DNA from 2 places in the Mesorhizobium sp. ArgA1 genome. Region 2 is predicted to be linked to the other one. Evidence: predicted binding sites of a transcription regulator. Region 2 holds the regulator's gene; the other holds the start of a gene.
What was found. Region 2 encodes PhoB, which activates phosphate uptake and scavenging genes when phosphate is short. Its sites were predicted from a motif close to TGTCATNNANCTGTCAT; they were not measured.
Positions count from the first base shown of each region.

Region 1: a site for PhoB is predicted at 4,901-4,917, ahead of ACWGTI_RS20655 (RNA degradosome polyphosphate kinase). Genes of this name have one in related genera too.

Region 1 is NZ_JBSKBQ010000009.1:205,958-221,380, reverse strand. It holds gene ACWGTI_RS20670 (DoxX family protein) at 3-425, shown strand; gene ACWGTI_RS20665 (DoxX family protein) at 593-1,006, shown strand; gene ppx (exopolyphosphatase) at 1,010-2,542, opposite strand; gene ACWGTI_RS20655 (RNA degradosome polyphosphate kinase) at 2,542-4,743, opposite strand; gene ACWGTI_RS20650 (zinc-finger domain-containing protein) at 4,981-5,226, shown strand; gene ACWGTI_RS20645 (FAD-dependent monooxygenase) at 5,246-6,481, shown strand; gene ACWGTI_RS20640 (TIGR02117 family protein) at 6,510-7,175, opposite strand; gene ACWGTI_RS20635 (amino acid ABC transporter ATP-binding protein) at 7,278-8,081, opposite strand; gene ACWGTI_RS20630 (amino acid ABC transporter permease) at 8,103-9,260, opposite strand; gene ACWGTI_RS20625 (amino acid ABC transporter permease) at 9,265-10,452, opposite strand; gene ACWGTI_RS20620 (amino acid ABC transporter substrate-binding protein) at 10,515-11,543, opposite strand; gene ACWGTI_RS20615 (cystathionine beta-lyase) at 12,015-13,184, shown strand; gene ACWGTI_RS20610 (HPP family protein) at 13,426-14,505, shown strand; gene ACWGTI_RS20605 (RNA polymerase sigma factor) at 14,608-15,303, shown strand; partial or broken gene ACWGTI_RS20600 (DUF4142 domain-containing protein) at 15,415-15,423, shown strand, end outside.
Region 2 is NZ_JBSKBQ010000001.1:1,314,774-1,330,196, reverse strand. It holds gene ACWGTI_RS06490 (hypothetical protein) at 1-286, shown strand, start outside; gene ACWGTI_RS06485 (hypothetical protein) at 292-507, opposite strand; gene ACWGTI_RS06480 (hypothetical protein) at 641-988, opposite strand; gene ACWGTI_RS06475 (PAS domain-containing protein) at 1,179-5,732, shown strand; gene ACWGTI_RS06470 (substrate-binding domain-containing protein) at 6,228-7,256, shown strand; gene pstC (phosphate ABC transporter permease subunit PstC) at 7,353-8,813, shown strand; gene pstA (phosphate ABC transporter permease PstA) at 8,810-10,126, shown strand; gene pstB (phosphate ABC transporter ATP-binding protein PstB) at 10,144-10,968, shown strand; gene phoU (phosphate signaling complex protein PhoU) at 11,010-11,714, shown strand; gene phoB (phosphate regulon transcriptional regulator PhoB) at 11,731-12,420, shown strand; gene ACWGTI_RS06440 (ROK family protein) at 12,421-13,662, opposite strand; gene xylF (D-xylose ABC transporter substrate-binding protein) at 13,933-14,973, shown strand; gene ACWGTI_RS06430 (sugar ABC transporter permease) at 15,116-15,423, shown strand, end outside.

The sequences.
Region 1 (15,423 bases), on a different contig from region 2:
CCATGACCATCAGCTCTTCCACCGCAGGCGCCGGCACCGCGTCCAACAGCTCCACCACCATCCTGCTCGGCCGCGTCCTGCTCGCCGCCATCTTCCTGCTTTCCGGTTTCGGCAAGCTCACCGCGATCGCCGGCACCGCTGGTTACTTCGGCAGCCTCGGCCTGCCGCTGCCGACCGTGACGGCCATTGTCGTCGGCCTGATCGAACTCGTCGGCGGTCTCGCCATCCTCGTCGGCTTCCAGACGCGGATCGTCGCCTGGGTGCTGGCCATCTTCACCGTAGCCACCGGTCTAGTTGCCCATATGAACTGGGCCGATCAGATGCAGATGATCAACTTCCTCAAGAACCTCGCCATTACCGGCGGTTTCCTCGTGCTGGCCTCCTCGGGCGCCGGCGCCTATTCGATCGACGCCAAGCGCGGCTGAACCGTCTCGAAATAGCTGGAACAAGAAGGCGGCGCGGAATTTTCCGCGCCGCTTTTTCGTTATCTGTCTACCACGCATCCCGAATTACCTGCATTTCTGCTAGGATCGGGACGTACGGAGGAGGGACAGAGCCACCCGGCCCTGCCCTTCGGCATCGGAGGTACGGCATGCCCCGCGACGTATTGCTTCTGCTTTCCAGGCTGCTGCTCGCCGCCCTGTTCGTTCCTTCCGGCTACCATGCGCTTGCCGACATTGCCGGCACGACCGGCTACTTCTCAGGCCTCGGCCTGCCACTGCCGGCGCTGGCCGCCTGGGGCACGGGCTTGTTCGAACTGATCGCCGGCCTCTTGATCCTGGTCGGCTTTCAGACACCGCTGGTCGCGCTGCTGCTTGCCGCTTTCTGCATCGTCGCGGGTTCAATCGGCCATTACGGCCAGGGCGGCGACGATCCAATGCTCGCCTTCATGCACCAGCAGATGCTGATGAAGGATATAGCCATTGCCGGCGGCTTTCTGGCGTTGGCCATGGCTGGCGCCGGCGCCTGGTCGATCGACGGGCGAATTGCTGCTGGCCGCGCCTGAAGATTACTTCACCGACACGCTGGGTCCACCCTCGACCGCCAGCACCAGCCGGCGGTTGGTGATCCGCGCCAGTTGCGCCAGGCGTCCGGCCGGGCGCTCGCCGTAAAGGTCGGAAAGTGCTGCCGGCAGCACCAGCGCCAGCGCGCCGTTACCGCGGTTTTCCCATTTCAACCGCGGCATGACGCCAGGCATTGCGGCGGTCAGCAGGTAGACGACGCGCAGCATCGCCGCCAGGGTGCGGGCCCGCTCCAGATAGCGCGGCGTCGCCAGTCCGCGAATTTCCGGGGCTGCCTCGTTGAACACACCCTCGTGGCGGAACAGGCCGACCAGCGCCAGGAAGGCGCGACCGGGATGGTCTACGCCGATGAAGGAGGCGTGGGCGATGATGTTGAGCGACTGCTTGCCGCGATATTCCGGGTGCGCGCGCCAGCCGATATCGGCAAGCAGGCAGGCGGCATGGCGATAACGCGCCTCGTCCTCGGTCTCGTCGATGCCGAAAGCGGCAAAGGCCTTGCCCGTCCATTCGACAAGCTCATGGGCATGGGTGACCGAGCGCGAGCGCAGCTGGGCCAACTCTTCCGAAGCCGAGATCAGCGGATCGGCCTTCTGCTCGGCCGCACCCAGCAGCGAATAGAGAAAGCCCTCGCGCACGCCGAGCGCCGAGACGATGATCTTCGACGGTTGCATCGCCGCCATGATTTCCTGGAGCACGATGGCGCCATAGGGCAGCAACGAGCGGCGGTTCTTGGAGACGCCCTCGATCCCCCTGACCTTCTCGATCTCGGCTTTCGCGACCTGCTTGAGGAAGTTCGCCGCACTGTCGGCGCTGATTTCGTAGTGGTGCATGACACCGAGCGGATAGTTGCTCATTTCCATGTGCAGCCGGGCGAGATTTCGCCAGGTGCCGCCGACCGCATAGAAGGCCCTGCCCTGCCCGCCCTTCAAGAGCTTCGCCCGCGCCAGTTCCTCGCGCGTGATCTTTGCCGCCTGGGCAAGCGAGTTCTTCGCCATGTCCTGCAGGCGCAGGCCGCCGAGCGGCAGCGTGATGCCGTCGCCGATCGCCTCACCGTTGACGTCGATCAGTTCGAGGCTGCCGCCGCCAAGGTCGCCGGCAATGCCGTTGGCCGGGTGGAAGCCGGAAATGACGCCGAGCGCCGAATAGTGGGCTTCCTGGCGGCCGCTCAGCACCCGGATCTCGGTCTTGAGCACGTCTTCGGCGCGGTGAATGAAGTCGGGGCCGTTGACCGCCTCGCGAGCGGCGGCGGTGGCCAGCACATATATATGCTCGGCGCCGACTTGATCCGAAAGGGCGCGGAACCGCCGAAACTCCTCCATCGAGCGCGTTACCGCCTCGGGATCGAGCTTGCCGGTCGAAACGATGCCGCGGCCGAGGCCGGCCAGCATCTTTTCGTTGAACAGCGTGGTCGGCGAACGCGCCAGGCCTTCATAGATGACAAGGCGGATCGAGTTCGAGCCGATGTCGATGACGGACAGCGGTCGGCGATCCTGAAGCCGGCCCTGGGAAGTTGCAATCATCAGCCGGACGCTGCAGCGTTTTTCTTGCGGCGCTTGAACTGCGCGATGCGCTTGGGCGCATGCGACTTCAGCGCATCGCCCCGTCCGGACAGGCTAGGATTGGTCATGAAATATTCCTGCGCGTTGAACGGTTCCTCACCCTCCTCCAGCACCACGCGCCGGGAGGTTCCGTCAGCCAATACGTCGAAACTTTGCTGGTTGTCCATGATGTTGCCCAGCATGATCTGGCCAAGTATCTGTTCATGCACAGTTGGATTGGTGATCGGCACCATGGTCTCGACGCGGCGGTCGAGATTGCGCGGCATCAGGTCGGCCGAGGAGATGTAGACGATCGCCTCGTCTGAGGGCAGGCCATGGCCGTTGCCGAAGCAGTAGATGCGACTGTGTTCGAGGAAACGGCCGACGATCGACTTGACCCTGATGTTTTCCGACAGGCCCGGCACCTGCGGCCGCAGGCAGCAGATGCCGCGCACGACGAGGTCGACCTCGACGCCGGCGCGGCTGGCGTCATAGAGCGCGTCGATGATGTTGGGATCGACGAGCGCATTCATCTTCATCCAGATGCGCGCCGGCCGGCCAGCCAGGGCATAGGCGATCTCATCGGCAATGTGCTTCAGGATGCGGCTGCGCAGCGTAAACGGCGAGATCGCGATCCGCATCTCGTCGGTCGGCTCGGCATAACCGGTGATGAAGTTGAACAACTGGGCGACGTCGCGGGCAATCGTCGGATCGGTGGTGAAGAAGGACAGGTCGGTGTAGATGCGCGCGGTGACCGGATGATAGTTGCCGGTGCCCAGATGCACATAGTTGCGCAGCTTGCCGTCTTCCCGCCGCACCACCAGCGACATTTTCGCGTGCGTCTTCAGTTCGAGGAAGCCAAACACGACCTGAACGCCGGCGCGCTCGAGATCGCGCGCCCAGCGGATGTTGGCTTCCTCGTCGAAGCGCGCCTTGAGCTCAACCAGGGCGGTCACCGACTTGCCGGCCTCGGCGGCATCGACCAGCGCGCGCACGATCGGGCTGTCGTTGGAGGTGCGGTAGAGCGTCTGCTTGATCGCCACCACTTCCGGATCGGCCATCGCCTGGCGCAGGAACTGCACCACCACGTCGAAGGATTCGTAGGGGTGGTGGACGACGATGTCCTTCTCGCGGATGGCCGCGAAACAATCGCCGCCATGCTCGCGGATGCGCTCGGGAAAGCGCGGATTGTAGGGCCTGAACTTGAGGTCGTCGCGCGGCACGGCGACGATCTCGGAAATCTGGCTGAGCGCCAGCGGGCCGGTCAAAACGCTGATGCGGCTCGAAGAGACGCCAAGCTCGCCGGCAACGAAATCGCGCAACTCGCCGGGCATCAGCTTGTCGAATTCGATGCGGATGACCGAACCGCGGCGGCGGCGCTTCAGCGCCGTCTCGAACAGGCGCACAAGGTCCTCGGACTCCTCCTCGACCTCGATATCGCTGTCCCGGATGATGCGGAAGGTGCCGGAGCCCTTGACCTCATAGCCGGGGAACAGCTTGCCGATATAGAGGCCGACCGCCTCCTCGAGCGGAATGAAGCGAACGTGCTGCTTGCGGTCGGGCAGGCGGATGAAGCGCTTCAGCGCCACCGGCAGGCGCAGAAGCGCGCTCATCTCCTCGCCATTCTTGCGGTGACGCAATTGCAATGCCATCGAGAAGCCGAGATTGGGAATGAACGGGAAGGGATGCGCCGGGTCGATCGACAGCGGGGTCAGCACCGGGAATACCTGGTCCTGGAAATGGTCCTCCAGCCAGACCTTCTCATCCTTGGTCAGTGCATCGCGGGTGATGCTCTCAATACCTTCCTTGTTGAGCAGCAGCATCAGCGCCGACAGGCTGTTCTGCTGGTCCTCCTGCAGCCGCTCGACCTCGCGCAAAAGCTGTTCGAGTTGCTGCTCGGGCGTGCGCCCGTCGGGGCTCTTCAGCGCAATGCCTTCGCGCACCTGGCCGGCAAGACCAGCGACGCGGACCATGAAGAATTCATCGAGATTGGCGGCCGAGATCGACAGGAAACGGACACGCTCGAGCAGCGGGTGGTGCTCGTTCTGCGATTCCTCGAGAACGCGCCGGTTGAACTGCAGCCAGGAGAATTCGCGATTGACGAAACGGTCGGGGTTGCCGCCCTCCGGGCTCGCCACCTCGACATTGATGAATTCGCTCTGCACCGGCTTCAGTTCATTCATGGTTTCCTGCCTGCAACCGTTCCTTTGGGAGCACCGCATATGCCGAGATGGCCACGGACGCTCTAACATCAATTTGTGACGCGTGATCCGTCGCGGAATCGCTCGGCTTCCGGGGTCATGCGCTTAACCGGCTCAACTTATCCTCTGCCAGCCTTTTGCGACAGTTTCATTTCATCGATCTTGCAAACAGAGCTGTTATGATCCAGATGCAGACGAGACTGCGTTAAGGAGACGATGATGGCAGGCGGTTCCATTCCCCATTTCCAGAACGATGCCGGCCATCCGGCGATCGACATCGGTGTCAGGGAATTCATGTGCACCGGTGCCAACCCACCCTTCGATCATCCACACGTGTTTCTCGACATGGGCGACGACAATGAAAAGGTCTGCCCCTATTGCTCGACGCTCTACCGCCATTCGGCGAAGCTGAAGGCGACGGAAACCGAGCCGCCCGGCTGCCTCTATATCGACCAGGCCGCCTGATCTTCCGCGGCAAAGCGCGATGGAAGACGTCAGGTCCCGGCAGGTCATAATCGCCGGGGCCGGCGTCGCCGGGTTGACGGCAGCCCTCGCCTTCGCCGGACGCGGTTATCCGATAAAACTGTTGGAACAGGCGTCGCGGCTCGAAGCGGCCGGCGCCGGCATCCAGCTTTCGCCCAACGCAACAGGCATTCTTCGAAAACTCGGCGTGCTCGACCGGCTGCTGCCGACGGCGTTGCGGCCGGAAGCGGTGGTGCTGAAGGACGCGGCGACGCTGCGCGAACTGGCGCGGGTGCCACTTGGGCAAGCGGCCGAAGCGCGCTGGCAGGCGCCGTATCTTGTCGCCCACCGCGCCGATCTGCAGGCGGCACTGCTGGCGCAAGTCGCAGAACAGCCTGGGATTGAGCTCGTCACCGGCGCGCGGGTCACAGGTATCGCCGTCAACGCGCAAGATGTTGCGGTGACCGCCGAGGCGGATGGCCGCGCGATCGAGGCGCGCGGCCGGCTGCTGGTCGGCGCCGATGGCGTCTGGTCATCGGTTAGGGCGCAGCTTACGAGTAAGGAACCGGCTTTCGGCAAAAGCCGTTTCTCGGGCGAACTCGCTTGGCGAGCAACAGTTGCGGCCGAGGGTGCCGCCGGAGAAGCCTTTGCCACCATCGCCGCCACCGACTGCGTCACCACGTTCTTGCATCCCGGCTTCCACATGGTCGCCTATCCCGTCAGCGAAGGTCGCGCCTTCAATCTCGCAGCCTTCACCAAGGGCGAGCGTATTGCCGAAGGCTGGTCGGGCCGTGCCGACCCAGCTGTTCTCGACGGCGCCACGCGCGGCACAGCGCCGGGCCTGGCGAAGCTTGTGGCGCTGGCCGGCCCCTGGACGGCGTTTCCGATCCATACCGTCGAACAAACGCGGTGGACGAGCCCGCAAGGCATCGCCCTGATCGGCGACGCCGCGCATGCGATGACGCCGTTCGCGGCACAAGGTGCGGCCATGGCGATCGAAGATGCCGTGACGCTGGCTGACGTCATCGCCGATTTCCCTGCCGATCCGGCGAGGAGTCTTCAGATCTGGGAAAACCTGCGGCGGCCGCGGGTCGCCAAAGCCGCACGTCGCGGCGCCGTCAACCGCCTGGCCTGGCATGCCTGGGGCCCGGTGGCTGCCGCCCGCAACCTGTTCCTGTCCATGCGCTCGCCCGAAAAGCTCGCGGCCGATCTCGACTGGCTCTACGGCTGGGAGCCGCAGAAAATCATCCGGCGCTAGACGTCGCCGGGATGTCTATCGTTTTCAGCTAGTTATACAACCGCATCGACAGGCCGAGCGAGGCCGGTAGCGGGTTCCACCAGCCGGTGCGCAGGCCGGCGGTGCGCAGGCCCGCCGCTGTCCAGGTGTTGCAGCCGACCAGTGCGTTGAAATGGCCGTTCGCCTCGTAGAAGCGATCGAAGCTGGAATAGGCTGCATTCTCGATGACGACCGGACCGTTCGGCCCTTGCTGGAAACTCGCGTCGATGTAATCGAGCAGTGCCGCAAAACGCTTCTCATCAATGTCGAAGCCGGTGACATCTGGGTGCGGTTCGGCGATGGCGCCCGCGATATCTACATGCATGACCGAGGCATCCAGGGTCAGCGCTTTGAGCACTGGCACTGCTTTCAGCTCAGACCAGCTCGGCGTCTCCAGATAGAAGGCGCGGCCACCCCAGCCAAAGACGATGTAGCGCACCTCGGGAGCGTCCGCCGGGATGCCGGCATCGACCAGAAAACGAAAACGCTGGCGCACGGCATCATCGACGGGAATGGCGATGTCGGTGTGGATCGGGTTCTTCAGCACCAGAATGTGGCGCGTGCCCTCACCCGCAGCCGCCGCCGGCCAGAGCGGGCGCGGCACCAAAGTGCCGAGTGTTGCGGCGAGCACGACCGCGACAACCAGCATGGCCAGGAAACGCAGGGCTTTTCTCATGCGGTGGCGGCTTTGCGGTGTCCCGACGTCATCGTCCGGCGCCAGATAGCAAAAAAGCCCGGCCGCATTGCGGCCGGGCTCTTCTGGTTTGGATGAAAATGCTCAGTGCAGGATCTGTGACAAGAAGAGCTTCGTGCGCTCATGGCGCGGATGGTCGAAGAACTCGGCCGGCGTGTTCTGTTCGACGATCTGGCCCTGATCCATGAAGATCACCCGGTTGGCGACCTTGCGGGCAAAGCCCATCTCGTGGGTGACGCACAGCATGGTCATGCCTTCCTCGGCAAGGCCCACCATCGTCTCCAGCACTTCCTTGATCATTTCGGGATCAAGCGCCGAGGTCGGCTCGTCGAACAGCATGATGCGCGGGTTCATGCACAGCGAACGCGCGATCGCCACGCGCTGCTGCTGGCCGCCCGACAGCTGGCCCGGATATTTGTTGGCCTGCTCCGGGATTTTCACGCGCTTGAGGAAATGCATGGCGATTTCCTCGGCCTGCTTCTTCGGCGTCTTGCGCACCCAGATCGGCGCCAGCGTGCAGTTCTCCAGGATGGTCAGGTGCGGGAACAGGTTGAAGTGCTGGAACACCATGCCGACCTCGCGGCGCACCTCGTCGATCTTTTTGAGATCGTTGGTCAGTTCCTTGCCGTCGACGATGATCTTTCCCTTCTGGTGTTCCTCCAGCCGGTTGATGCAGCGGATCATGGTCGACTTGCCGGAGCCAGAAGGACCGCAGATGACGATGCGCTCGCCACGCATCACCTTCAGGTTGATGTCCTTCAGCACATGGAACTCGCCATACCATTTGTGCATGCCGATGATGTCGATGGCGACATCGGTAGCCGAGATGTGCATCTTCTTGGCGTCGACCTTGATCTCTTCGGCGCTGACGGCGTTTTCTATGGCCATGGCAGGTTCCCCTTTTTGTTCTTAGCGTTTGTGGCCGGTGTCGAGCCGGCGTTCCGTGTACATCGAATAGCGCGACATGCCGAAGCAGAACAGCCAGAAGACGAAGGCTGCGAAGATGAGGCCAGATCTCGCGGTCTGCGGCGTCGCCCAATTGGCGTCCGCGAAGTTCTGCTTGACGACGCCAAGCAGGTCGAACATCGAGATGATGATCACCAGGCTGGTGTCCTTGAACATGCCTATGAAGGTGTTGACGATGCCGGGAATGACCAGCTTCAGCGCTTGCGGCAGTACGATCAGCGTCATCTTCTGCCAGTAGCCGAGGCCAAGTGAATCCGCGCCCTCGTACTGACCCTTGGGGATCGCCTGCAGACCACCGCGTATCACTTCGGCCATGTAGGCAGCGGCAAACAACGACACACCGATCAACGCCCGGAGGTATTTGTCGAAGGAAACGCCCGCAGGCAGGAACAGCGGCAGCATGACGCTGGCGAAGAATAGAACTGTGATCAGCGGGATGCCGCGAACGAACTCGATGAAGATCACGCACAGCGTCTTGACGATCGGCATCTTGGAGCGTCGGCCGAGCGCCAGCACGATCCCCATCGGCAGCGACACGGCAATACCGACAAAGGACAGGCTGAGCGTCACCAGCAACCCACCCCACAGCTGCGTCTCGACATGGGGCAGGCCAAACATACCGCCAACCAGCAGCACGAAGGCGACGATCGGCAGCACCAGGAACAGAAGAATGGCGTTCAATCCCTTGCGCGGCACGCGTGGGATCAGCAGCGGCACCAGCAGCGCCACGAACAGGATGGCGACCAGGATCGGCCGCCAGCGTTCTTCGATCGGATAACGGCCAAGCATCAACTGACCGAACTTGGCGTTGACGAAGGCCCAGCAGGCGCCGGACCAGCCGTCCGGCTGGATGCCGCCTTGCGCTGCCGTGGCACATACCGTGCGATCCGGCCCCACCCATTGGGCGTTGATGAAGGCCCAATTGATGATGGGCGGCACGATCATCACCACCAGCGCAATTGCCAGTACAGTCAGGATAACGTCGCCCACCGAACCGACCAGGTTCTTGCGAACCCAGGCCAAAGGCCCCCGCACTCCGGCCGGCGCCTGTTGCGCCAGTGCCATTTCGGTGCGTACCCAGGAGGTATCATGTTCCTGCATGGCCTTACCTCTCCACCAGCGCCATCCTGGCGTTGACCACATTCATGACTGCCGAGGTCACCAGGCTGATTATGAGGTAGACGACCATCATGATCAGCACGCCCTCGACCGCCTGGCCGGTCTGGTTCAGCACAGTGCCGGCGATTGCCGTCAGGTCCGGGTAGCCGATGGCAATGGCCAGTGACGAGTTCTTGGTCAGGTTGAGATACTGACTGGTCAGCGGCGGGATGACGATGCGCATGGCCTGAGGAACGACGACAAGCCGCAGGATCGATCCCGGCCGCAGCCCAAGCGCGCCAGCGGCCTCGGTCTGGCCCTTGCTGACGCCGAGGATGCCGGCGCGCACGATCTCGGCAATGAAGGAAGCCGTGTAGAATGACAGCGCCAGATAGAGCGACAGGAACTCGGGTCCGATCTGGAAGCCGCCGGTCAGGTTGAAGGTCGATTGTTTGGGAAAATCGAAGCTCAGCGGAAAGCCGCTCAGTGCGTAGGCCAGCAATGGCAGGCCGACGATCAGCGCCAGCGAAGTCCACAACACCGGGAATTGCTGGCCGGTCGCCATTTGCCGCTGGCGCGCCGTGCGGGCTACGAACCACGCCATGGCGATGCCGACAAGCAAAGCGACGAAGATCAGCCAGGAACCTTCGCCCCAGATCGCCCGTGGAAAATAGAAACCGCGCTGGTTGAGGAAAGAGCCGAACGGCAAATTGAAACTGTCGCGAGGCGCCGGCAGCACCGCCAGCACGCCCGAATACCAGAAGAAAATCACCAGCAGCGGCGGGATATTGCGGAACACCTCAACATAAACGGTGCAGATCTTGCGAATCAGCCAGTTTCGCGACAAGCGGCCGATACCGACGACAAAGCCGATGATGGTCGCGGTGACGATGCCGGCAACGGCGACGATGATGGTGTTGATCAGCCCGACAATGATGGCATCGCCATAGGTCGAGTCCGAGGTATAAGCGATTGGCCTGACTGGGATGTCGAACCCGGCGCGGTTTTTCAGGAAGCTGAACCCGGAAGCGATATGCAGGCGCTGCAGATTCTCGATAACGTTGTGGACGATCCACCAGACGCCCGCCACCAGCAAGATGACAACCACCGCCTGGAAAAAAATCCCGCGGACTTTTGGATCGTTGATGAAGGAACCTCGGCTCGGCTCCTCGCGAAGAACTTCCTGCGACGCCATTGGACCATCCCTGGAAAGAGAAACCGGAAGGCAGACGATCTGCCTTCCGGATCACATTTCGATCAGCGGATCGGTGGAGCGTATTGCAGGCCGCCCTTGGTCCACAGCGCATTGATGCCGCGCGCGATCTTCAGCGGGCTGCCGGTGCCGACATTGCGCTCGAACATCTCGCCATAATTGCCCACGGCCTTGACGATGTTGACGACCCAGTCATTGCTCACGCCGAGGTCGGTGCCGATCTTGGTTTCGGCTTCCTGACCGAGCACGCGCTTGATCTCCGGATTATCCGAGGTCTTCAGTTCCTCGACATTGGCCTGGGTGATGCCCAGTTCCTCCGCCTGCAACAGCGCGAAGTAGGTCCACTTGACGATGTGGTACCACTGGTCGTCACCCTGGCGCACTGCCGGACCGAGCGGCTCCTTGGAGATGATCTCGGGCAGCACGACATGATCGGCTGGCGCACTGAGCGTCAGGCGGATGCCGTAGAGACCCGACTGGTCGGTGGTGTAGACGTCGCAGCGGCCGGCGTCATAGGCGGCGTTGACCTCTTCCAGCTTTTCGAAGACGACCGGATTGTACTCCATCTTGTTCGCCTTGAAGTAGTCGGCGAGGTTGAGCTCGGTCGTGGTGCCGCTCTGCACGCAGACCGCCGCGCCCGAAAGCTGCAGCGCCGAATTGACGCCCGGCAGCTTCTTGGCGTTGATCATGAAGCCCTGGCCGTCATAATAGGTGACGCCGATGAAGTTCAGGCCAAGCGCGGTATCGCGGTTGATGGTCCAGGTGGTGTTGCGCGACAGGATATCGATCTCGCCCGACTGCAAGGCGGTAAAGCGCTCCTTGGCGCTGAGCGGGGTGAACTTGACCTTGGTGCCGTCGCCGAAGACGGCAGCCGCGACAGCGCGGCAGAAATCAGCATCGATGCCTTTCCAGTCGCCCTTGTCGTCAGGCGCCGAGAAACCGGCCAGACCAGTCGAGACACCGCACTGGATGAAGCCCTTCGACTTGACGGTGTCGAGCGTTGTCGCCGACGCGGCCGACGCCATAAATCCGAGAGCGGCGACTCCAAGGATGCCAATTGCAATGTGTTTCATAACCCACAGACCCTTTTCTGTTTTTCAGGTAAACCCTGATCCTCAGGCAAATCCTGATCTTTTTCCCGTGTGAACCCGGCTCCCATCCGGTGCATTCCGGAACCCCGCGTCGTAACCGACGCCCGGCCCCTCCCATTCACGAACTGCATCGAAGGCGATTATTCCTGTGAGGTCAAGGGAAATGACCGATTCACGACAGCTTTGAAAACCAATTGCCGCGAATGCCTGAAATGCGCACAAGAGCACCAGGAAATCGGCAACCCGTGCAAACAAATCAATCAAAGAAGCAGCCGCACAAGTCTATAGCTCGCGACAGACTCCGCCGTCACTATAGCGATGCTTTGTTGGAGGCGCGAACCGCGATGGATTGGCCCATGTAAACCCCACCGCTTGGCGGGTCCACGGCTGTTGCGCGGGCTTTGCCACCGCTTTATGGCTGATCTCCTGACATCCTTTGACAGGCGGCGAACCATGGCGACAGACGGCAGCGAACTGGGCACCAACACGCGGCTTGCCCATTCCGGCAACAACCCGCATGACTATTTCGGCTTCGTCAATCCACCGGTCGTGCATGCCTCGACCGTGCTTTACCCCAACGCGGCGACGATGGCGGCGCGCAGCCAGAAATACACCTACGGCACGCGCGGTACGCCGACCACCGACGCACTGGCGCATGCGATCGACGCGCTGGAAGGCTCGGCCGGCACCATAATCGTGCCGTCGGGCCTGGCGGCGGTGACGATCCCATTGCTGGCTTTCCTGTCGGCGGGCGATCACGTCCTGATCGTCGATTCGGTCTATCACCCGACGCGCAATTTCGCCGACACGATGCTGAAGCGGCTCGGCGTCGAGGTCGAGTATTACGACCCGCATGCCAGCGCCGGCATCGCCAAGCTGATCAAGCCCAACACCAAGGTCGTGCTCACGGAATCGCCGGCCTCAAACACCTTCGAGGTGCAGGATGTGCCGGCCATCGCCAAGGCAGCGCACGCGGCCGGCGCCATCGTCATGATGGACAACACCTGGGCGACGCCGCTCTATTTCCGCCCGCTCGACCATGGCGTCGATATCTCGATCCATGCGGCGACAAAGTACCCGGCCGGCCATTCCGACGTGCTGCTGGGCACGGTGTCGGCCAATGCCGACTGCTGGAAGCAGCTTTGCGAGACGTTCTACACGATGGGCTGCTGCGCCGGCCCAGACGACGTCTACCAGGTGCTGCGCGGCCTGCGCACGATGGGCGTGCGGCTCGATCACCACCAGAAGAGCGCGCTTGCCATCGCCGCCTGGCTGGAAGGCCAACCCGGCGTTGCGCGCGTGCTGCACCCCGCGCTCCCCAGCCATCCCGACCATGCCGTGTGGAAGCGCGACTTTTCCGGCTCGAGTGGCATCTTTTCCATCGTTCTCAAGGGCGGCGGCCAGAAGCAGCAGCATGCATTCCTCGATGCACTGAATATCTTCGGCCTCGGCTATTCCTGGGGCGGCTATGAGAGCCTTGCCGTGCCGGTCTTCCTCGGCGACCGCATCGTCGCCAAGGGCCCGTATGACGGGCCGCTGATCCGGCTGCAGATCGGGCTCGAGGATGTCGAGGACCTCAAGGCCGACATTCTTCGCGGGCTGGCCGCTGCCGCAGTTGCCTGAGCGGCAGCCTGCCGCGCTGAATCCGCAAACCGGCACAAGGGGCTGAAAAGACTGGGGACTGAAAAGACTGGCCACGAGGCTTATGAGACGCCCGATGTCGCAAAGCCGCTCATTGCCTGATCGCGCGCAATGTTATTTCCCCAATACGCGCTTTTCCGGATTGGTTTGACTTTCAAAGTCGACAGTCGAGCGTCATTGCAGAGCGCTTCGAGCCGTACTTTCCGCTATTCCCGAGCTTGCCATGGCCTTTCGTCTCTTTGTTCCCATTCTCGCAGGCGCGACGCTGCGCGAGCGCATCATCGCCTGTATCGGCGCGATGATCGGGATCGCGCTGACCGGCGCGATTGGTGGGCTGGTGTTGGGCAGCGGCCCGCATGTGCCGCTGCTGGTGGCCCCGATGGGCGCGTCGGCGGTGTTGCTTTTCGCCGTGCCGGCGAGCCCGCTGGCGCAGCCGTGGTCGATCATCGGCGGCAATACTCTATCCGCGCTGGTCGGCGTGATCGTGGCGCATTTCGTGCACGAGCCTGTCCTGGCCGCCGGCATCGCCGTGGCGCTGGCGATCGCCACCATGTCGATCGGGCGCTGCCTGCATCCGCCGGGCGGAGCAGCGGCGCTTACGGCGGTGCTCGGCGGACCGGCCGTGACCAGCGCCGGCTTCCTGTTTCCCTTCGTGCCGGTGGCGCTGAACTCGATGGTGCTGGTGGCGCTCGGCTACGGGTTCCACAGGCTGTCGCGACGCAGCTACCCGCACAGGCCCGCGCCTGCCGCCAACAGCCACGGAACGGCAGACCCGCCGGCCGTGCAGCGCGTGGGCTTCCGACCCGAGGACGTCGATGCCGCACTCAGCACATTGGACGAGACCTTCGACATCGACCGTGGCGATCTCGAACGGCTGCTGCGCCAGGTCGAACTGCAGGCGATGGTACGCTCGCACCGGACGTTGCTTTGCGCCGACATTATGTCCCGCGATGTGGTGTCGGTGCCTGAACAGGCTTCGGCCGATGAGGCGCGGCAGCAACTCCTCGATCACAACATCCGTACCTTGCCGGTGGTCGACGCTCAGGCAAGGCTTGCCGGCGCCGTCGGCCTGCGCGAACTGACACAAGCCACGGATACAGTGAAGGGTGTGATGTCGAAGGCGGGCACCGCCTCGCCCGACACACCGGCGATGAGCCTGCTTCCCGTACTCACCGACGGTCGCAGCCATGCCGTGGTCATCGTCGACAGCGAGCGGCGCATCCTCGGCCTGATCACGCAGACCGATCTCCTGGCCGCAGCGGCGCGGGTGCAGGCGGCAGACAAGGGACTGGCAGCGGCCTAGTATAGGCGGCTTTAGGCAGACTGACAGAAACAAGCCGGGAACCTTTCTCTGGCCTGCGAGTCCAATGTCCAGGCCAAGCATCTGTCTGGAGGTCCGGCAACGATGACCAAGTTTGCAATACAAGCCGCGGCATCCGACACTGTGTCAGGCGACATGGCGCTGGTGCGCCGGGCGATGGCGCGCGAGGCCGGCGCCTTCCGCTCCATTATCAAGGCGCATAACCGGCGTCTTTACCGTATCGCCCGCGGCGTAGTGCGCAACGACGCGGAGGCCGAGCACACCGTTCAAGAGGCTTATGTCCGGGCGTTCGCCAGTCTCGGCGCCTTCCGCGGCGATGCCTTGCTGTCGACTTGGCTGTCGCGCATCGTCATCAACGAGGCGCTGGGCCGGCTGCGCAAGTCCAAGCGCCTGGTGCCGATGCCAGAAAATCCGGAAGCGCAGATCATCCGCTTCCCTTTGAACGCAAGTGATTGGAACTCAGGCGACGACCCGGAGCGGACAATGGCGCAGCGGCAGATTCTCGGGCTTGTCGAACGGGCGACCGATAGCCTTCCCGACGTTTACCGCACCGTCTTCGTGGCGCGTGTCATCGAAGGGCTGAGCATTGAGGAGACTGCTGATCTTCTCGGCGTCAAGCCAGAGACTGTCAAGACCAGGCTGCACCGCGCCCGCGCGCTTTTGCGCAAGGCGCTGGACGACGAGATCGGCCCGGTGCTGCTCGATGCCTTCCCCTTCGCCGGCAGGCGGTGCCAGCGGCGGACCGAGACGGTCATGAAAAGGCTTGGTTTCAAGGACTGAGGTGGCCGAGCCAGGCACCCTTTTCTGGGAACGTTTCGCGCCCCGCGGCATCCAATCATCGTCAATCCAGATGAAGCCCGCTGCCATTCGGATCCGGGCCAAGGAGATGCCATGTTTACC
Region 2 (15,423 bases):
CATGACGGAGGTCGGCAATGCGATCCAGGCGTGCTGGACGCCACCGACCGATGCCGGAAATGCCAGCGTTACCTTGAGCTTTAGCTTCAAGCGCGACGGCACGTCGATCGGTCCGTCGCGCCCGACGGCGATCAAGGTCGATGGCGACGCCAATGCCAAGAAGGCGTTTGTCGACGCCGCAACCACGGCTCTGCAGAAATGTCTGCCGCTGAGCTTCTCGCCCAAGCTTGTCCAAGGCGTCGCGGGCAATGTCTTCACCATGCAGTTCGCCTCGCCCAAGCAATAGGTCACTCAGTTGTGCCGGCGCCTTATGTCGACATGCCGCTGCAGGTCCGGTGTCTCGAAAACGTAGTCGGCCCAGGCGGATTCGGGAATCTGGCCCGCAAGGTAGCATTCCAGCAGCAGGCTGTGCTCGGGGTCGAGGGGTCTCGGCGCCCATTGATGGTCCAGCCCCAGCGAGTGGAACAGGTTCCTGGTCAGGCCAGAGACAGTGAAGTGAATAGACATCTTCGGTCTCCTTTTGTCCGACACAACGCGAGACAGCGGAGAAAGGTTTCAACCGCAAGGGCAGATAAGGCGGGACTGATCATGGCGCCGCCCCGGCCATTGTCGATGCCCGGCTTGGTCGACATGCGTCAGGCTATTCGCAGACCATCTTGTAGCGTTTGCCGGGTTGGCTGACATTCTTGCAGGTGAGCAGGTTGGCCGGTTCGGAAGCCATGCTGGGCGGGCTGGACCTGACATGCCGTCTCGGCGCAACAATTGTCGTCTTTCGGCGTGCCGCCGGCCGGTACAGCTCTTGCGGCGGCGTCGGAAACACGCCTGCTGCCGCCTGCAACTTGCTGGCCTCGGTCTGCGATGGATCGGGATCCCAGACCCGCCTGATATCCAGCGGCTTCGGGATCACAACCGTGCCGTCATAGCTGCGCGCGCAGCCGCTCGCAAGCAGCGCCAAGCACAGGAAACAAGGCACGATCCAACCAGTCATCTACAACACCCCCTGCCGACTTATAGCCCGGCCGGGGTTGCGCCGACAACCGGCGGAATACCGCAGGGCAATGTGGATCTGGTCCGTAGTCTGGATACGTTATGGTTAGCGGATCATTAATGCTTCTCGGGCACATTCCGCCGGCGAACCACCGAGAGGGTTCGGCCTTGGCTTTCGGGGTGGGAACGGGATGGCTGACGGGACTGTTGGAACACGCGGCGGACGCGGTTCCCGAAAAGGGGCTGTGAACGGCGAGGATACGTCCGTCGGGGCTCCCGAAGCGCTGCGCGAACTGGCCGAGGCCGACGCCGACTGGATCTGGGAGACCGACGCCGAACTGCGCTTTTCCTGGCTTTCAGAGAATTACCATGCCGCCACCGGCATCGACCCTGCCAGCATTCTTGGCCGCTTCCGCTTCGATTTCCTCAAGCAGATGGTGCATGGCAACAGACACGCCGCCGCGCATCTGGAGGATCTGCAGGCGCATCGGCCGTTTCGCGACTTCGTCTATGAATTGAAGGGCGGCCGTCCCGACTGCCGCTGGGTTTCGATCACCGGCTCCCCACGTTTCGACGGCAAGGGCGAATTCACCGGCTATCGCGGTATTGGCCGCAACGTCACGGCGCTGGCCGGTGCATTGGACGACCTTCGGCAGGTGCCGCCGGCGGCGGGTGAGAGCACGCAGCATCTTGCCGACCTCGAGCGGACGATGGATGCCATGCATATGGGCGTCGTGCTGCTCGACGCCAAGCTCGACACGCTCATCGTCAACAAGGCCTATCGCGACCTCTCGAGGATTCCCGACGGCGCCATCACCATCGGCGCGCCGTTCAGCCTCCTTATGGAGCTCAACCGCCGCAACGGCATCTATGGCGATCTCGATGAACAGCAGTGGCGGCATTACCTCGCCACCCGCATCGAGGAGATCCGCGCCGGCGCGGTTGCGCCGCGCGAGTTCACCCACGCCAACGGCCGCACGATGATGTTCTCGGTGACGGCGCTGTCCGGCGGCAAGCGGTTGCTGACCTACTATGACGTCACCGAGCTCAAGCTTCGCGATGCGGCAATCGAAAGCGCCAACGCAAGGGCCGCCGAAACCTTTGCCAATCTGCGCACGATGGTCGACCAGATGCCGATCGGCGTGCTTGTCCTCGATGCGGACATGCGCGCCGAGGTGATCAACCGCGCCTTCTATGATTTCTGGAAAATCGATCCGCACCGCGCCGGTATCGGTTGCGGCTTCCGCGAGCTGATGCAGGCCAGCCGCGACACGGACCCCTACGGCACCGACGACGCGACATGGCAGCGCCACATGGCAGAGCGCGAGGCCGAAATCATGGCCGGCGTGGCAGGCTCCCGGCAATTGCCGCGCAACGACGGGCGCACGCTCATTGCATCGACGGCGCCGCTCGCCGGGGGCCAGCGGCTGATCTCCTATGTCGACGTCACCGACATGAAAGACCGCGAGGCCGAACTTGCCGAGGCGCTGGAAAAATCGCGGCTGGCCGAAGCGGTGATCAACGCCGTCGAAGACCCGATCTTCGTCAAGGACGACAATCTGCGCTTTGTCTTCGTCAACGAGGCGTTCTCCGCGCTGTTTGGACAGACGCCGCAAGCGATGCTGGGCAGGCCTGGCGGCGACTTCATGCCGGGGAAGGACGCCGCGCTGTTCGAGGACAGCGAACGTGCCGTGCTGGTCACCGGCACACCTTACGAGGTGGAGGAGAATTTCGAGGTCGAGGGCGCCAGGCAGTCGCGAATCGTGCGCAAGACCCGCGTCGGCATGCCCAGCGGCCGCAACTATGTCGCCGGTTTCCTGTTCGACATTTCCGACATGAAGCGCCGCGAGACGGAAGCGGAGGATGCGCGCAAGCAGCTTGCCACCGTGCTGGAATCGTTGCCGGCTGCCGTCATTATCTACGATCGCGACGACAAGTTCGTTTTCGCCAACCGCAAGATGCAGGACACCCTGCCGGCGCTCGAACCGGTATGGAGGCCGGGCTGCAGCTTCCGCGAAGCGCTTGAGCTCGGCCATTCGGCGGGCTATTTTCGCACCAGCGGCGACAGCGAACTCGACGCACTCTACGATACCGATGCCGATCGCTGGCTCGACGGCATCCTGGCCCGCTACCATTTGCGCGCCTCATCCTACGAACGGCGAAATCCGGACGGCCGCTGGTACCAGGTCTACGACGTGCGGACCGAGGACGGCACCTTTATCGGCGTGCGCGTCGACATTTCCGATATCAAGAGCCGCGAAAAGGCGTTGCAGGACTCGATGCGCCAGATCGACCTGTTCCGCCACGTCATGGACGAATTGCCGGTCGCGGCCTTCATCAAGGCGCAGGACCTCAGCATCGAATTCGTCAACAAGGCCTGGTGCGCGATTACTGGTCTGGCCAAGGAAGATGCCATCGGCCGCACCGATCGTCAGCTGTTCGGAGCCGACGATGCCGAAAGCTATAGCCATGACGACACCGAGGTCGTTGTCACCGGCAGCGTCAAGGAGATCGAGGAGCCCATCACCCACCGCGACGGCACGGTGCGGCAATTGATGACGCGCAAGAGCCGCCTGGTGGCGCTCGACGGGTCGGTGCATCTGGTCGGCTCCAGCACCGACATCACCGAGATCAAGGCGCGCGAGCAGGCGCTGGAAGAAAGCATGCGCGAGAACGAGGTGTTCCGCAATCTCATCGACAACGTGCCGGTCTCGATCTACGCCAAGCGCTCGGACCTGCGCCAGTTCTACGTCAACAAGGGCTGGTGCGACCTGACCGGCCTCAGCAAGGAGGAGGCGATCGGCAAGACCGACGTCGAGATCTTCGGCGCCGACGGTGAGGCCTTCGTCGCCGGCGATATGGCCGTGCTGCGAACCGGCGAGACGCAGGAGATCGAGGAGACGGTGACGCTTGCCGACGGCAATGTGCGCCACCAGTTCGCGCGCAAGGGCGCTATGATCGCCTCCGACGGTTCGCTCTATCTCATCGGATCGACCACCGACATCACCGAATTGAAGATGCGCGAGGCCGAGCTGCGCGAGGCACGCCAGCGCGCCGTGCTCGCCGACCGCGCCAAGTCGGAATTCCTGGCCAATATGAGCCACGAGATCCGCACGCCGATGAACGGCGTGCTGGGCATGGCCGAGCTGCTCGCTAAATCCGACCTCGACCCCAAGCAGAAGACGTTCACCGACATCATCGTCAAGTCGGGCAACGCGCTTTTGACCATCATCAACGACATCCTGGATTTCTCCAAGATCGATGCCGGCCAGCTCGTACTCGACCCGGCGCCGTTCAACCTGCCCGAGGCGATCGAGGATGTGGCGACATTGGTATCGACACGCGCCAAGGAGAAGGATCTCGAACTGATCGTGCGCGTCGAGCCGGGCCTGGAAAGCCTGTTCATCGGCGATGTCGGCCGCTTCAGGCAGATCGTCACCAATCTGCTCGGCAATGCGGTGAAGTTCACCGACGAAGGCCATGTGCTGGTCGATGTCACGGGGACAAGGGTTGCGACCGGAACCAGGTTCACCATCTCGGTCACCGATACCGGCATCGGCATTCCGGAGGACAAGCTGAAGGCCGTCTTCGAAAAGTTCAATCAGGTCGATACCTCGTCGACTAGGCGCCATGAGGGCACCGGCCTAGGCCTTGCCATCACCTCGCGGCTTGTCGAGCTGATGGGCGGCGAGATCGGTGTCGAGAGCTCTGAGGGCAAGGGCTCGACCTTCTGGTTCACCGTTACGCTGCCCAGGGCCGGCCAGCAGACGGGGCAGCGCATCATGCCCGTGGACGTCACCGGCGCGCGGGTGCTGATTGTCGACGACAATGCCGTCAACCGCTCGATCCTGACCGAGCAGATGGTGTCGTGGACGTTCGATTCCTGCGCCGCCGAAAGCGGTGCCGAAGGGCTGAAGGTGCTGGTCGCCGCGGCTGCCTATGGCGTGCCGGTCGACTGCGTCGTGCTCGACTACCAGATGCCGGGGATGAGCGGCGCCGAAATGGCGCGCATCGTGCGCAACACCGCAGGGCTGGCCGACACGCCGATCATCATGCTGACCTCGGTCGACCAGTCGCTCGCCAACACCGGTTACCGCGACCTCGGCATCGACGCGCAGCTGATCAAGCCGGCGCGCTCCTCGGTGCTGCTGGAGACGCTGGTCGCGACCATTCAGCGCCATCGCCACGGCACGACAGATGGCCGTGAGGAACAAGCAGCAAGCGGCAGCTCCGGCCAGGCGATGGTGCAGCCGGTGCCGACGCCGCCGGCACGGGCCGCATCCGAGCGGGCGCAGTTGCATCCGCCGCCGGTGCGCGCCCGCGCCCGGGCGGTCGGCAACGAGCGCGGGCTCGACATCCTCGTTGCCGAGGACAATGAGGTGAACCAGATGGTGTTCACCCAGATCCTCGGTGAAACCGGCTATAGCTTCGAGATCGTCGGCAATGGCCGCAAGGCGCTCGACGCGTTTGGCCGCCTCAATCCGCGCATGATCCTGATGGACGTCTCGATGCCGGAGATGAACGGGCTCGAAGCCACCGCCGCGATTCGCCGGCTGGAGGAGGAGAGCGGCACGCATATCCCGATCGTCGGCGTCACCGCGCATGCCTTGAAGGGCGATCGCGAACGCTGCCTGGAAGCCGGCATGGATGACTATCTGCCCAAGCCGATCAGCCCGAAGGCGTTGCTCGAAAAGGTCGAACGCTGGGTCGGCATCGCGAGCGAAGCCCAACGAGACGCCGGCTAGCTGATATCGGCGCCGGGATTCGGCGGCGCCGCGACGTTCAGGGATATGGTGCGATCGCACCATATCAAAGCTTGCGCCCAGTCGGGAAAATGGCGGCAACGAAACCGCTCATTCAGTTACGGGCGGGAGCAAGCGACCGCCGACAAAGAAACAGCGTCGAAATCTACCCCAACGGACCTGTTTTTGGCGATGGCTCGGCCAAGATACGCTCTGGCCATGGGCAACGCGCTCCCGTCCGGTTTTTCTTTCTCGGCATCGCAGCCTGCGATCTGCCGGGACAAATGCCGGCGCAAAATCCCGCAAGCTTATGATTCCAGCGGCAAACTGCGGCTCTCGGGAAGAGGCCGGCCGGCTGCAGCCTTCGGTGCGTCCATCCGGCGTTACCGGGCTGACACGAAACTGTCATGCGACTGTAATAATCGAAGGCTATTGGCCTCAGCGGGCGCCGGCTGAAGAGGGCGCCGAGAGACCATATTCCGAACAGGAGCAGGCCACATGAAGAAATTCCTCGTTACGGCGTCGGCCGTGGCGCTTGCGCTCGCCGCATCGTCGGGTGTCGCCGCCGCGCGCGACCAGATCCAGGTCGCCGGTTCGTCGACCGTGCTACCCTACGCCAAGATCGTCGCCGAGCAGTTCGGCGAAACCTTCACCAACTTCAAGACCCCGGTGGTCGAGTCCGGCGGCAGCGGCGCCGGCATCAAGGAATTCTGCAAGGGCGTCGGCGAAGACACCATCGACATCGCCAACTCCTCGCGTCCGATCAAGAAGGACGAACTGAAGTCCTGCGCCGACGCCGGCGTCAAGGAAGTCCAGGAAGTCCGCATCGGCTATGACGGCATCGTCTTCGCCACCGACATCAAGGGCCCGGATTGGGCGCTGGTTCCGGCCGACATCTACAAGGCGCTCGCCGCCAAGCTGGTCGTTGACGGTAAGCTCGTCGACAATCCGAACACCAAGTGGAGCCAGGTCAACCCGAAGCTGCCCGACTGGGATATCGCCGCCTACATCCCAGGTGAAAAGCACGGCACCCGCGAAGTGTTCGAGACCAAGCTGCTCGACGCCGGCTGCGACAAGGACGCCCTGAAGGCCACCGGCATCGCCGACGACAAGGAAATCGGCAAGACCTGTATCGCCATCCGCAAGGACGGCAAGGCTGTCGACATCGACGGCGACTACACCGAGACGCTCGCCCGCATCGACTCCAACAAGACCGGCGTCGGCGTGTTCGGCCTCGCCTTCTACGAGAACAATGCCGACAAGCTGAAGGTCGCCACCGTGAAAGGCATCGTGCCTTCGACCGAGACGATCGCCGACGGCACCTACCCGGTGTCGCGCCCGCTGTTCTTCTACGTCAAGAAGGCGCATCTCGGCGTCGTCCCCGGCCTCAAGGAATATGTCGAGTTCTTCCTTGACGACCAGATGATCGGCCCGGAAAGCCCGCTCGCGCAGTACGGCCTGGTTTCGGCTCCCGACGCCGAGCGTCAGAGCCAGCGCGACGCCTTCGCCGCCGGAAAGACCATGTAATCGACTGACCGGATCGGGGCGCGGACCAAATCCGCGCCCTGATTTCGCCGCTTGCCGCAACGGCGGCGGCGATCTGAACTTTCCCAGGGGTGGGTGATGTCGTCCTTGCTCGTACTCGCCATAGTCGTTGTCATCGGCGTGGTCGCCTTCGTGATCGGCCGCCAGCGCGCCGCGGCGCACGATACCGGCAAGGTAAAGCCGCATTCGCGCGCCCACTATCACGGCTGGTGGGCCTTTCTGCTCGCCGTCCTGCCTGCCGTCCTGCTGCTCGCCGTCTGGGACATCGGCTCGTCCTTTTATCTTGACCGGCACATCCACGCCGCCCTGCCCGAGCGCACTGTCGACTCCAAGGTCGCCAGCGAAGCGCTCGACGTCAGCTTGGTGAAGAGCCTCGCCAAGGGCCTGCGCCGGCTCGATGCCGCCACGCCGCTTCCCGCCACCTTCACTGAATTGCAGCCGCTGCTCATCGCCAAGGGCGTGGCGCTGGCCAGCGATACGCAGGATTACATGATCCCGATCGCCGCCGATGCGAACACGGTCCAGGACAGGCTCGGCCTGTTCGGCGCCGTCGTCACCTTGGCCTTGTCTGTCGCAGGCGCCTTCTATGCGCTGCGGCAGATCGCGCCGCGCGCCAGGGCGCGCAACAATGTCGAGAGGCTGATGCTGTGGGGGCTGCTCGCGGCGTCGACCATCGCCATCCTGACCACGGTCGGCATCGTGCTGTCGATGCTGTTCCAGACCATCACCTTCTTCGAAAGCGTGTCGCCGATGAGCTTCTTCTTCGGCACCGTGTGGGATCCGCGTTTCGCCGCCGCCGGCTCCGGCGGCAGCCAGGGCCAGTTCGGCCTGATCCCGCTGCTCGCCGGCACGCTCTACATCGCCGCCGTCGCCCTGGTGGTGGCCGTGCCGGTCGGGCTGATGTCGGCGGTCTACATGTCCGAATATGCCTCGCGCAGCGTACGTTCGGTGGTCAAGCCGGCGCTGGAACTGCTGGCCGGCATCCCGACCATCGTCTACGGCATCTTCGCCGTGGTCACGCTCGGACCGTTCCTGCGCGACCTGTCGGCGGCACTCACCGGCGGTTCGCCCTTCATCCAGGGCCAGAGCATCTTCACCGCCGGCCTGGTGATGGGCGTGATGCTGATCCCGGTCGTGTCCTCGCTGTCCGACGACATCATCACCGCGGTGCCGCGCGCCATGCGTGACGGCTCGCTCGGCCTCGGCGCGACGCGCTCCGAGACGATCAAGCGGGTGATCCTGCCGGCCGCACTTCCCGGCATCGTCGGCGCCATCCTGTTGACGGCGTCGCGCGCCATCGGCGAGACGATGATTGTCGTGCTGGCGGCCGGCGTTGCCGCCAATCTCACCGCCAATCCATTCGAGGCGATGACGACCATCACCGTCAAGATCGTCAACCAGCTGACCGGCGACCTCGAGTTCAACTCGCCGCAGACGCTGGTCGCCTTCGCGCTCGGCCTGACGCTGTTCGCGTTGACGCTGGTGATGAACATCGTCGCCCTCTACATCGTGCGCAAGTACCGGGAGCAGTACGAATGACCGACATTCCCCTGGACACGATGGCGGGTGCGGTTGCGCGTCCGCGCCGCGACATCGGGCTGAAGGCGCGCTATGCCGCCGAACGCCGGTTCCGCATCTACGGTATGATTGCGATCTCGGTCGGCCTGGCCTTCCTGGCCATCATGCTGATCACCATCGTCTCGAAAGGCTACACGGCCTTCTGGCAGACGACGGTGACGCTGCCGATCACTTTTGACGAGAAGGTCATTGACCCGTCGAACAAGCGCGCCACCGATCCGAGCGTGCTGATCAAGGCGAACTATCCCAAGCTTGCCGACAGCGCGCTGGTCGCCAAGCTCGGCATCGATCCGGCCAACAAGCCGATGATGCTGAAGCTCAAGGGCTTCCTGTCGGAAGGCGCCCGCGTCCAGCTGCGCGACATCGTCATGGCCGATCCGTCAGTGATCGGCACGACGCGCGACGTCAATATACTGGCGGCGGCCAATCTCGACTCGGCCTTCAAGGGCCAGATCGATCTCGGCGTCGAGGAGGCGCGCCGCAAGGTCTCCGACCAGCAGATCGAGTGGATGAACAAGCTCAAGACCGACGGCGCGATGGCCGAACATTTCAACACCGGCCTTTTCACCTATGGCGCCTCCAGCCGGCCTGAGACGTCGGGCATGGGCGTGGCCATCATCGGCTCGTTCTACATGATGGTGATCGTGCTTCTCCTGGCGCTGCCGATCGGCGTCGCCGCATCGATCTATCTCGAGGAATTTGCCAAGAAGAACCGCTTTACCGACCTGATCGAAGTCAACATCAACAATCTGGCGGCGGTGCCATCGATCGTCTTCGGCCTGCTTGGCCTCGCGGTGTTCATCAACTTCCTCGGCATGCCGCGCTCGGCCGCCTTCGTCGGCGGCCTGGTGCTCACCCTGATGACGCTGCCGACCATCATCATCGCGACGCGCGCCGCCCTTGCAGCGGTGCCGCCGTCGATCCGCTCGGCAGCGCTTGGCCTTGGCGCCTCGAAGATGCAGATGGTGTTCCAGCACATACTGCCGCTTGCCGCCCCCGGCATCCTGACCGGCACCATCATCGGCCTGGCGCGTGCGCTCGGCGAAACAGCGCCGCTGCTTCTGATCGGCATGGTCGCCTTCGTCGCCGACTATCCGAAGACGCCTTTCGATCCGGCGACCGCGCTGCCGGTGCAGATCTACATGTGGGCAAACGAGGCCGAACGCGCCTTTGTCGAGCGCATGTCCGGCGCCATCATCATCCTGCTCGTCTTCCTCATGGCCATGAACATCACCGCGATCGTGCTTCGGCGCCGGTTCGAGCGGCGCTGGTAGAAAAAAGGCAATTTGGTATGAACATCATGACCGAACAGTCCCTTGAAAACGCAGTGGGCGACAAAATGAACGCCAAGTCGAACGAAGTCATCAAGATGCGCGGCGACAAGGTCGGCGTGTTCTACGGCGAGAAGCAGGCGCTGTTCGACGTCAACCTCGACGTCCGACAGAACCAGGTGACGGCGCTGATCGGCCCGTCCGGCTGCGGCAAGTCGACCTTCCTGCGCTGCCTCAACCGCATGAACGACACCATCGATTCGGCGCGGGTGACCGGCAAGATCACGCTGGACGAAGACGACATCTACGACAAGAGCATCGACGTCGTCGAACTGCGCGCCCGTGTCGGCATGGTGTTCCAGAAGCCCAATCCGTTCCCGAAGTCGATCTACGAAAACGTCGCCTACGGTCCGCGCATCCATGGGCTGGCCAAGCGCAAGTCCGACATGGACCAGATCGTCGAATCCAGCCTGAAGAAGGCGGCGATCTGGAACGAGGTCAAGGACCGCCTGCAGGAGCCCGGCACCGGCCTGTCCGGCGGTCAGCAGCAGCGTCTGTGCATCGCGCGCGCCATCGCCGTGTCGCCGGAAGTGATCCTGATGGACGAGCCCTGCTCGGCGCTCGACCCGATCGCCACCGCCCGCGTCGAGGAGTTGATCGACGAACTGCGCCAGAACTACACGATCGTCATCGTCACGCACTCGATGCAGCAGGCGGCGCGCGTGTCGCAGCGCACGGCGATGTTCCATCTCGGCTACCTGGTCGAGGAGGGCGCCACCGACAAGATGTTCACCAACCCCGACGACAAGCGCACCCAGGACTACATTACCGGCCGCTTCGGCTGAGCCGTCCAGCGGTTGAATTTTCAGGCACGAGGACCAGGATCATGGGTGAACATACCGTCGCATCCTTCGATGAAGAACTGGGGCAGATCAGCAAGCTGATCCGCGACATGGGCGATCTGGCCGGCTCGATGGTGAGCGGCTCGACCAAGGCGCTGCTCACTTCGGACAATGCGCTGGCGCAGCGCGTCGTTTCCGACGACGCCATCATGGACGCGCGCCAGCGCGAACTCGACGACCGCGCCATCACGCTGATCGCCAAACGCCAGCCGATGGCCAACGATCTGCGCGCCGTGGTCGGCTCGATCCGCATGGCCGGAGACCTCGAACGCATCGGCGATCTCGCCAAGAACATCGCCAAGCGTGTCGGCACCGTCGGCTTGAGCGTCACGCCGCGCGACCTGTCGCATTCCATCGATGCGATGGCGCAGCTGGTGCTGATCCAGGTGCAGGGGGTTGTCGAGGAATATGCTGCGGCAGACGCGGCAGCGCTGGCGAAGCTCAGGAATGACGACGAGCGCATCGACGTCAAATACACCTCGGTGTTCCGCGAGCTTTTGACCTACATGATGGAAGACCCACGCAACATCACGGCCTGCACGCATCTCCTGTTCTGCGCCAAGAACCTGGAGCGCATCGGCGATCATGTCACCAACATTGCCGAAAATGCGTATTATGTGCTGACCGGCCAGCAATTGCCCGCCAATCGCCCGAAGCAGGACGAAACGGCGATGGCCACATCGCCCTGATAAAGGTGAACTGCTGATGATTGCGCCACGCATCATGGTCGTGGAGGATGAGGAGCCGCTGGGCGTGCTGCTCCGCTACAACCTCGAATCCGAAGGCTACCAGGTCGAGGTGGTGACACGCGGCGACGAGGCCGAAATCCGGCTGCAGGAAAACGTGCCGGATCTCTTGGTGCTCGACTGGATGGTGCCGGCGGTGTCGGGCATCGAGCTCTGCCGCCGGCTCAGGATGCGGCCAGAGACCGAGCGGCTGCCGATCATCATGCTGACCGCGCGCGGCGAAGAGAGCGACCGCGTGCGCGGCCTGTCCACCGGCGCCGACGACTATCTGGTCAAGCCGTTCTCGACGCCGGAGTTCATGGCGCGGGTGAAGGCGCTGCTGCGCCGCGCCAAGCCCGAAGTTCTGTCCAGCGTGCTCAAGGTCGGCGACATCGTGCTCGACCGCGAGTCGCACCGCGTCTACCGCAAGAAGAGCGAGATACGGCTGGGGCCGACCGAGTTCCGGCTGCTCGAATTCATGATGCGCCACCCCGGCCGGGTGTTCTCGCGCAGCCAGTTGCTCGACAATGTCTGGGGCGAGACGATCTATATCGACGAGCGCACGGTCGACGTGCATGTCGGGCGCCTGCGCAAAGCTGTCAACAATGGCCGCATGCCGGATGTGATCCGCACCATCCGTGGCGCGGGGTATGCGATCAGGGAAGACTGATCAGGCAACGCTCTTTCCAGCGCCCGCTCGCGCCTGCACGCCCGGCGCGAAAATCTCCTGGTCGACAAAGGTCAGCGCGCGCATGGCGCAGCCTTCGCGGATCAGCGGCAATTCGTTCGGCTCGGTGTCGAAAGAGATCGATTTCGAGTGCTGGCCGCCGGCGGTCTGGGCGATCGCCCCGCGCAGCGCCGGCTCGATCAGGTCGAAGGCGGCGGCGCTGACGCCGACCATCGCGACCGGTGCCGGATCGATCAGCGCGAACAGGCTGCCGAGGCCGAAGCCGAGCGCCTCGCCGGCCTTGCGGTAGGCTTCGCGCTCGGGGCCATCGGTCTCGCGGGCACGTGCAGCCAACGCCCGCATGTCGGCGTCGCCGACATCGACCGGTTCGGCATCCTCGCTCATCATTTTGGCGCTGCGCCAGATGGCGTAGTTGCCGGCATAAGCCTCGACGCAGCCGCGCCGCCCGCAGCGGCACAGCGCGCCGCCGGGCCGATGGATCATGTGGCCGAACTCGCCGCCCGACGAATGGGTGCCGGTGAACAGCTCGCCCTTCAGCACCAGCCCCATGCCGATGCCGTGCGAGAGCAGGATGGCGATGAAATCATCGCGATAGCGCTCAGGCTGGCGCCATTGCAGCGCCACCGCCATCATGTTGCAATCATTTTCCATGGTGGCCTGTATGCCGAATTCCGCTTCCAGTATGTCGGCGAATGCAATGTCTGTCAGCGGCGTGATCGGCGACCACAGCATGGCGCGCGCCTGCGAATCGGTGATGCCCTGGATGCCCATGGCGATGCGGGCGATGCTCTGGACATCGAGGTCGGGGTCCTCGAGCCGCCGCCGCACGATTGCCGTGCATTCGCCGATCAGCTCGTCGCGCGGCATGGTCAACGTATCCAGCCGGCGCTGCTCCTCGGCGACCACCTGGCCGGCATAGTCGATGACAGTGACGGAAAGGAAATTAAGCGACAGCACCACGGTCATCACCGCCGCCGCTTCCGGATTGAGGCCCAGGCCGACTTGCGGCCGGCCGCGTTTCAGCGCGCCGGTCTCGCCTGGCTTGCTCTCGGCCAGGATGCCTTCCGCAATCAGGTCGGACGAGATTGCCGATATGGTCGAATGGCTGAGGCCAGTGGTCGCCGCGATCTCGGTGCGCGACGGCTGGCCGGCCCGGCGCACGGCCGAAATCACCATCGCACGGTTGCGACGGCGCAGATCGTCGTGGCGGATTCCAACCGACATCTTTTTTGTTTCCTCCCGGTCCTCCTCCCGCCTCATGATAGTGAGGGCGGTCGGTGACACCAGCAAATATTGGCAGAAGCAGGCCGCGCTGTCATTGTTTATTGCGAGTCCCGAAAAAATTCACTGAGGCCATCAGATTCCATCAGAATCGATGTTGACAGGGTCTCGCCGTTGGACCAGTATTTTTTCGAGGCTCGAAAAAATAGAGCCTCTGTGTGCCGGCCTTCGGGCCAGTTTTGTCGCGCCGCGCGCGGCGCAGGGAGGATTATCATGAACAGATTTGCAGCCGCCATGCTGGCGGGTGTCGCCATGTCGCTGACGCTGGTGTCGGTCGCGCAGGCGAAGGACAAGGTCATCGGCGTGTCGTGGTCGAACTTCCAGGAAGAGCGCTGGAAGACCGACGAAGCGGCGATGAAGGCGGCGATCGAGGCGGCCGGCGACAAGTACATTTCCGCCGACGCGCAGTCCAATCCCGGCAAGCAGTTGACCGACGTCGAAAGCCTGATCTCGCAGGGCGCCAACTCGCTGATCATCCTGGCGCAGGACGCCTCGGCCATCGGCCCGGCGGTGCAGAAGGCGCTGGATGAAGGCATCCCGGTCGTCGGCTATGATCGCCTGATCGAGAACAAGGACGTCTTCTACCTGACCTTCGACAACAAGGAAGTCGGCCGCATGCAGGCCCGCGAAGTGTTCAAGGCGAAGCCTGAAGGCAACTACGTCTTCATCAAGGGGTCGGGTTCCGACCCGAATGCCGATTTCCTGTTCTCGGGCTCGATGGAAGTGCTCAAGGAAGCCATCGATTCCGGCAAGGTCAAGAATGTCGGCGAGGCCTACACGGATGGCTGGCTGCCGGCCAACGCCCAGAAGAACATGGAACAGTTCCTGACCGCCAACGACAACAAGGTCGATGCCGTGGTCGCGGCCAATGACGGTACCGCCGGCGGCGTCGTCGCCGCGCTGACGGCGCAGGGCCTGGCCGGAACCGTCCCGGTCTCGGGCCAGGACGGCGACCATGCCGCGCTGAACCGCATCGCGCTCGGCACGCAGACCGTGTCGGTGTGGAAGGATGCGCGCGAACTCGGCAAGAACGCCGCCGAGATCGCCTCGCAGCTCGCCGACGGCAAGAAGACCGGCGACATTGCCGGAGCCAAGGACTTCACCACGCCTGGCGGCAACACCGTCAAGTCGCTGTTCCTGACCCCGGTTGCCATCACCAAGGACAACCTCAACGTCGTCATCGACGCCGGCTGGATCAAGAAGGACGAAGTCTGCGCGGGTGTCGCCGCCGGCAGCGTCGCTGCCTGCAACTGATCTGCCGACTTCAAGTAGAGTAACGCCGCGGCTGACAGGCCGCGGCGTTTTTTCAAGGCAATTTGTGTTTCCGCCGCGGGCGGCTAACTTCTAGGCTGTGGTCCGGCATCCGCGTCAGACGGCAAGCCGCTGGGAGGACATCATGACCGACACGACCTCGACTTCGCAGGCCGACACCGCGCGCGCGTCGGAACTCGGCGCGGTCGCGCGCTTCCTGAAGGCGACGGAGATCGACACCCGCATGCTCGGCATGGTCGGCGCGCTGGTGGTCATCTGGGTCGGCCTGCACATCCTGTCGGGCGGTCTTTTTCTGACACCGCGAAATCTGTGGAACCTGTCGGTCCAGACATCAGCGGTCGCCATCATGGCCTCCGGCATGGTGCTGGTCATCGTCATGCGCAACATCGATCTGTCGGTTGGATCGGCCGAAGGGGTGATCGGCATGGTCAT